Regions from separate parts of the Streptomyces sp. DSM 116793 genome, predicted to be linked through region 2. Evidence: riboswitches for the same ligand, from Rfam matches in the RefSeq annotation. Region 2 holds a riboswitch; the other holds the start of a gene.
What was found. A riboswitch is a leader RNA that binds a small molecule or an ion and turns the genes downstream of it on or off. The one in region 2 is predicted to bind cyclic di-AMP.
Positions count from the first base shown of each region.

Region 1: it holds a riboswitch for cyclic di-AMP, as region 2 does, so the genes downstream of both, ACSMXW_RS32695 (LysM peptidoglycan-binding domain-containing M23 family metallopeptidase) here and ACSMXW_RS28390 (M23 family metallopeptidase) in region 2, are expected to answer to the same signal.

Region 1 is NZ_CM170494.1:8,288,992-8,292,192, reverse strand. It holds gene ACSMXW_RS32700 (SGNH/GDSL hydrolase family protein) at 1-312, opposite strand, end outside; gene ACSMXW_RS32695 (LysM peptidoglycan-binding domain-containing M23 family metallopeptidase) at 683-1,534, opposite strand; cyclic di-AMP (ydaO/yuaA leader) riboswitch at 1,538-1,696, opposite strand; gene ACSMXW_RS32690 (tyrosine-protein phosphatase) at 2,177-2,974, shown strand; gene ACSMXW_RS32685 (M1 family metallopeptidase) at 3,168-3,201, opposite strand, start outside.
Region 2 is NZ_CM170494.1:7,234,545-7,237,745, forward strand. It holds gene ACSMXW_RS28385 (M16 family metallopeptidase) at 1-1,154, shown strand, start outside; cyclic di-AMP (ydaO/yuaA leader) riboswitch at 1,591-1,749, shown strand; gene ACSMXW_RS28390 (M23 family metallopeptidase) at 1,762-2,547, shown strand; gene ACSMXW_RS28395 (GntR family transcriptional regulator) at 2,895-3,201, shown strand, end outside.

The DNA of each region.
Region 1 (3,201 bases), 1.1 Mb from region 2:
GGTGCCGGGGCGGATGATGTCGTTGCCGCCCGCACAGAAGGTCACCAGGTCGGGGGCGAGTTCCCTGGCCCGGGGAACCTGGTCCGCGACGATCTGGTCCAGGAGCTTGCCCCGCACGGCGAGATTGGCGTACCGGAAGCGGTGGCCGGACGCGTGCTCGTCGAGCAGGACCGCCAGCCGGTCGGCCCAGCCGACGAAGCGACCGTCGGGTCCCGGGTCCCCGACGCCCTCGGTGAAGCTGTCGCCGAGGGCCGCGTACGAACGGATCACCGCCGCGCCGGAAGGTCTGGAGCGTGTCGACTTCTCTCCCACGTCGCATCATCCTCCCCCTCACCCCTCGACCTACGCGACCGTAGCCATGGGTTGACGACGGGTGAGATGCGCCACCGTCGGGCCGCACCGGGACCGTGCGGGAGGGCCACGGGAAGCCATGCCGGAAGGCCGGCACGAACGCGCGCCGGACGGGACCCAGGCCGTGCGGCGGGCGGGGCCGGAGGCCGTTGCCCCCGGCCCGGCTCAGGGCGTGCGGGAGACCCGCGGAGCGCCCGAGCGGGGGCCCACCGTCCCCTGGTGGGCCCCCGCTCCTGAGGAGTCCGCAGTCATGGCGTCCGCGGCACCGGGAGCCGCGCGGGCACCCGGAGTTGTGCACGGTCCCCGGGGTCATACCCCGGGGACGGGCCGGTCAGACGTTGACGCCGTGCGAGCGCAGGTACGCCAACGGGTCGATGTCGGAGCCGTAGTCGGGCGTGGTGCGGATCTCGAAGTGCACGTGCGGGCCGGTGACGTTGCCCGTCGCGCCGGAGAGGCCGATCTCCTGGCCCTCCTTCACGGTCTGCCCGGCCGAGACCTTCAGGGCCGACATGTGCGCGTACTGGGAGTACTTGCCGTCGCTGTGCTTGATCACGACCTGGTTGCCGTAGGCGCCGCCCCAGCCGGCGGTGACGACGGTGCCGTCGGCGATGGCGTGCACCGGCGTGCCGGAGGGCACGATGAAGTCCTGTCCGGTGTGGTAGCCGCTGGCCCACATGCTGCCCGCCTGGTGCCACGGCGTGCCGAGGGTGGCGCCGTCCACCGGCAGCGTGTAACCGGAACCGGAGGTCTGGTCGGCGGTGTCGGTCGCCTTCGCGGCGGAGGACCGGCCGGTGGAGGTGCCGGCGGCCGACGGCGCGGAGGTGCCGGCCTTGGACGCGTGAGCACCGGGCCGGTGGCCCAGCACCAGCTTCTGGCCCGGGTGGATCATGTCGGGGTCGCTGCCGACGACCTTGTGGTTGAGGCGGTACAGGTGCTTCCAGCCGCCGCGTACGTGCTTCTTGTGGGCGATCCTGGCCAGGGTGTCGTGCGGCTTGACGGTGTACGTGGCCACCGCGGCCTTCTTGCCGTCCGCCTGGTGGACGTGGCCCGCGGCCGGGGCCGCGTGCGCGCCCGTGGCGGCCATCAGGGGCAGGGCGAGCGCGGCGCTGCCGGTGCCGGCAACGGCGAGCTTGCGGGTGAGACGCTGGGACTTGGGACGACGGTGCTTACCCTTCGCGGGCATGACGCATTTCCTCTCCGGCGCCTGCGAGGTGAGCTGTCGGGTTCGGGCTGGAGATGCCCGGCCGCGGTGTGTCCGCGGCTTCACCCCTAGCCGTTCCGGAGTGCGGACCGGCGTACTGCGTGCGGTTCCCCCGCTCCTGCCAGGCGTGGGTGGGTGTCCGGTTCCCGGGCGGTGGCAGGACTCGGCGTCCGCCCGGAGTGAGCGTGACGCTAAGCGAACCGGAATGACGATCACAACCCGCAGGCCACCGCCGTGTGCCCGCTATACGGACATTCCCAAGATCCATCGCCGGGTCGGCGGTCACCCTGCGTCGCACGACGGGCTTCCGCGCGCCCCAACGGGATTGCGATCGCGAGGAATTGCCGCGCACCCGGCCGCCACCCACCGTCACGACTATGATCCTGCTCACGGCCACCCGCGCCAGGCATCCGCATTCCAGGGCCACTTGGGCATACGTTGCCATTTCGGGCAGATGCCGCATCACGGGATGGCCGCGGCACTCGCTCCGACGGGGCCGGAGTCCAGGTCGGCCTGTGGCCCCTGCCTCGATCACCGCACGGAAGATCACCGCGGACCGGGTGCCGTATCGTCGGCAGCGCGCCCCGTCGGTGAGCGGCGGCGGCACGACCGGGAGGAGCACCCGTGACGCAGCAGGTCCCGTCCACCGAGCCGGAGCTCACCGGCGTGCGCAACTTCCGCGACCTGGGCGGCCTGCCCACCGTCGACGGCCGGCGAGTGCGGTACGGACGGCTGTTCCGCAGCGGCCACCTGGCCCATGCCACGGAGGACGACGCGCGCTACCTGGCCTCCCTGGGGCTGCACACGATCTTCGACTTCCGCAACGCGGCCGACCTCCAGCTCGATGGCAGGGACGTCGCACTGGACGGCGTCCGTCATGTGAACATGCCGCTGACGGACCCGGCGCACGGCGCCGAGTTCTGGACGATGGTCCGCGAGGGCAGCCTGGACGAGCTGCGCGGCCTGCTGGACGACGGCAAGGCGGCGCACCGGATGGTCACGTCGTACCGGCTGATGGTGCGCACCCGCACCAAGGAGCACGGCAGGGTGCTGCGCGCGCTGGCCGACGGCAGCGTGCCCGTGCTGATGCACTGCGCGGCGGGCAAGGACCGCGCCGGCCTGTCCATCGCGGTGACACTGCTGGCGCTGGGGGTCGAGCGGGACGCCATCGAGGCGGACTACCTGAAGTCGAACGCCACGCACCGCCGTTACAAGGTGCACCGCAGCAGTTCCTCGCCGGACGCGATGTCCGCCGAGGTCATGGAGCTGCTGTCGCCTCTCTTCGACGCCCGCGCGGAGTACCTCGCCGCCGCGTTCGACGAGATGGAGAAGAACTGGGGCGGTGTGGAGGGCTACCTGGCCGACGGCCTGGGCGTCACACCCGAACTGCGCGAGAAGCTGTACGAGCGGCTGCGCGACTGAGCCCACCGGGCTCGCCCGCCCGCCCCACGGCAGGGCGGGCCACCACCGCTCCCGAGCCGGCACGCCACCGGTGCACACACCGCCGACGCGGTGGAGCGCCGCTCTCGTGCACGTGCTCCCACGGCTCGGCGAGGCCGGGACCGAGACCCTTCGGACGTCGGGCGCCGGTCCCGCTTTCCGGCGCAGCCCCGGACTACGGCTGGGCGGGTTTGCCCGCGGTGTAGAGC
Region 2 (3,201 bases):
ACTCCGCGGAGGACTTCGCCGCCGAGCTGGAGCGCTGCGGCGCCACGCTGGACGCGCACGCCGACCACCCGGGAGTGCGGCTCTCCCTGGAGGTGCCCGCCTCCCGGCTGCCCAAGGGGCTCGGCCTGCTCGCGGACGCCCTCCGCGCGCCCGCCTTCGCCGACAGCGAGATCGAGCGCCTGGTGCGCAACCGCCTGGACGAGATCCCGCACGAGATGGCCAACCCCGCCCGCCGTGCCGCCAAGGAGCTCTCCAGGGAGCTGTTCCCGGCGACGTCGCGCATGTCGCGGCCCCGGCAGGGCACCGAGGAGACCGTCGCCGCCATCGACGCCGGTGCGGTGCGCGCCTTCTACGAGAAGCACGTACGCCCGGCGACGGCCACCGCGGTCGTGGTCGGCGACCTCACCGGCACCGACCTGGACACGGTGCTTGCCGACACGCTGGGGTCCTGGACCGGTGACACCGCCGCCCCCCGCCCGGTGCCGCCGATCATCGCAGACGACCGGGGCCGTGTGGTGATCGTGGACCGGCCCGGCGCCGTCCAGACGCAGCTGCTGATCGGCCGGATCGGACCCGACCGCCATGACCGCGTCTGGCCCGCCCAGGTGCTCGGCACCTACTGCCTCGGCGGCACGCTCACCTCCCGGCTCGACCGGGTGCTGCGCGAGGAGAAGGGCTACACGTACGGCGTGCGGGCCTTCAGCCAGGTGCTGCGCTCGTCCGCGCCGTCGTCGCCCGAAGGGGCCGCCGGCGCCGCCATGCTGGCGATCTCCGGGTCGGTCGACACGGCGTCCACGGGCCCCGCCCTTGACGACCTCTGGAAGGTGCTGCGGGACCTCGCCGCCGACGGACTCACGGACGACGAGCGCGATGTCGCCGTGCAGAACCTGGTCGGCGTCGCCCCCCTCAAGTACGAGACCGCCGCCGCCGTCGCGGGCACGCTGGCCGACCAGGTGGAGCAGCACCTTCCGGACGACTACCAGGGCCACCTCTACCAGCGGTTCGCCGCCACGGGCACGGTGGAGGCCACGGCCGCAGTCGTCAGCGCGTTCCCGGTGGACCGGCTCGTCACCGTGCTCGTCGGGGACGCCGCGCAGATCGAGGAGCCCGTACGGGCGCTGGGGATCGGCGAGGTCACGGTGGTCTCCGGCTGACGGCACCCCGCACCCCGGACGTGACGGGACGGCGCCCCAGCGGTCTTCCGCGGGGCGCCGTCGCCGCGTACGGCCGGACGCTCGGCGGGACGCCGCCGGCTCGCCGCATACGGCAAACACACCCACCCGCCGCCCACCGCCCGGCCCCGCCGCACGCCGCATGCCGCCCGGCCGCCCGCTCACGGCGTACGCCCGCTCACTCCGTACGCCCGCTCGTCCGCGTACGCCCGTGCACCGCCCGCGCCTACCACAATCACCACCCGTGGCACCGGCAAACACCCCGAATTCACCCACCCGCTGTCCGAATTGACAGGAAGAAAGCCAGTCTGCCCCTGTGGCATGCGCTACAAAAGGGCTGATCTGTTTGTTGGTCTGGAGATGTCCCCTTTAGCGTCGGTCCGGCTGTTCGTCGGACCTGCGCCGCGCCCGCGGTGCCGGGCAGCCATCGCCGAGTCCCCACACGGCGCGAGCCGGGGGAGCCGGGGACCCAACATGTCCCGGGGTGAATCGGACTCCCTTCCCGAGGGGGTGTCCGTAGGAGACCTTCCTGCTCCGAACCCGTCAGCTAACCCGGCAGGCGAGAAGGAGGGAAAGGACCAGCCGCTTCATGGCGTTCACCCGTGTCACCGGGAAGCACCGCCGACCAGGCCGCCTCGTGCGCTCCACCGCGTACGCGGCAGGCATCGCCGCACTCACCGCCACCGGCGTCATCGGTGGCCTCACCGCAACCCCCGCACTCGCCGCGCAGCGGCCGCCCGAGGACGCCGGCCTGACCCGGGCCCTCCTGGCGGGCGCCACGACGGCCGACCGGATCGGCGCGCAGGCGGCCGCCCAGCGGCGGGCCGCCGACGAGGCCGCGGCCCGCCGCGCGGCCGAAGAGAAGGCGGCACGGACCGCGGCGCAGGCCAAGCGGAAGGCCGAGGCCAAGGTGGCCAAGCTCCGCACGGCCAAGAAGCGGGCCGCCCGCGCCGCGGTGCGCAGGAGCACCGGCTACACCGTCCCGATCAGCGGTTCGTACATCACCACGGGCTACCGGACGGGCGGCTCCCTGTGGTCCTCCGGCAGCCACACGGGCATCGACTTCCACGCGGCGTCCGGCACCCCGGTGCACGCCGTGAGCGCCGGCACCGTCGTCGAGGCCGGCTGGGGCGGCGCCTACGGCAACAACATCGTCATCCGGATGCACGACGGCACGTACACCCAGTACGGCCATCTGTCCTCCATCGGCGTCGCCGTCGGCCAGAGCGTCGCCCCGGGGCAGCGAATCGCCCTCTCCGGCGCGACCGGCAACGCCACGGGCCCCCATCTGCACTTCGAGGCCCGCACCACGCCCGACTACGGCTCGGACATCGACCCGGTGGCCTACCTCCGCTCCCACGGGGTCGACGTCTGATCACCGGGAACCACCGCTGCTCCCGTGGAGACGACTGAGCCCCGAGGCGACGGCTCCCCGCGGGGTGACGGCTCCCCGCGGGCGACGGCTTCCCCGGGGTGATGGTTGCCCCAGGGCCGACCACCGTCCCTTTGCGAACCGAAGCCGGGGACCGCCGAAAGGAAATACGGCAGCGCCCGGTGCCGAACGCCCGCCTCCTGACACCGCACCCGGCGGTGTCAGGACCGAGTCCAAAAAATACCCATGGTTCCCCGCCACCCTTCGGCAAATGCGGCTGTCTGCAATAGAGTCGCCGAACAGGCTTCATTGGGCCGCGTTTTCGCGGGGATCAAGGCGGAGGTCCGGTCATGCGCATTCCCGCGCAGTCGGTATGCACGGCCATCCGGGACGACATCGTCTCCGGCCTGCTGGAACGCGGCAGCCGGCTCACCGAAGAGGTCCTCGCACGGCGCTACGGCGTCTCGCGCATCCCGGTGCGCGAGGCGCTGCGCACCCTGGAGGCGGAGGGCTTCGTCGTCACCCGCCGGCACGCCGGGGCCTGTGTCGCCGAGCCCACCGAGCAGGAGGCCGCCGACCTCCTGGAGATCCGTATGCTGCTGGAACCGCTGGGCGCCGCCCGTGCCGCGCAGCGCCGCACCGAGGCCCATCTGAAGG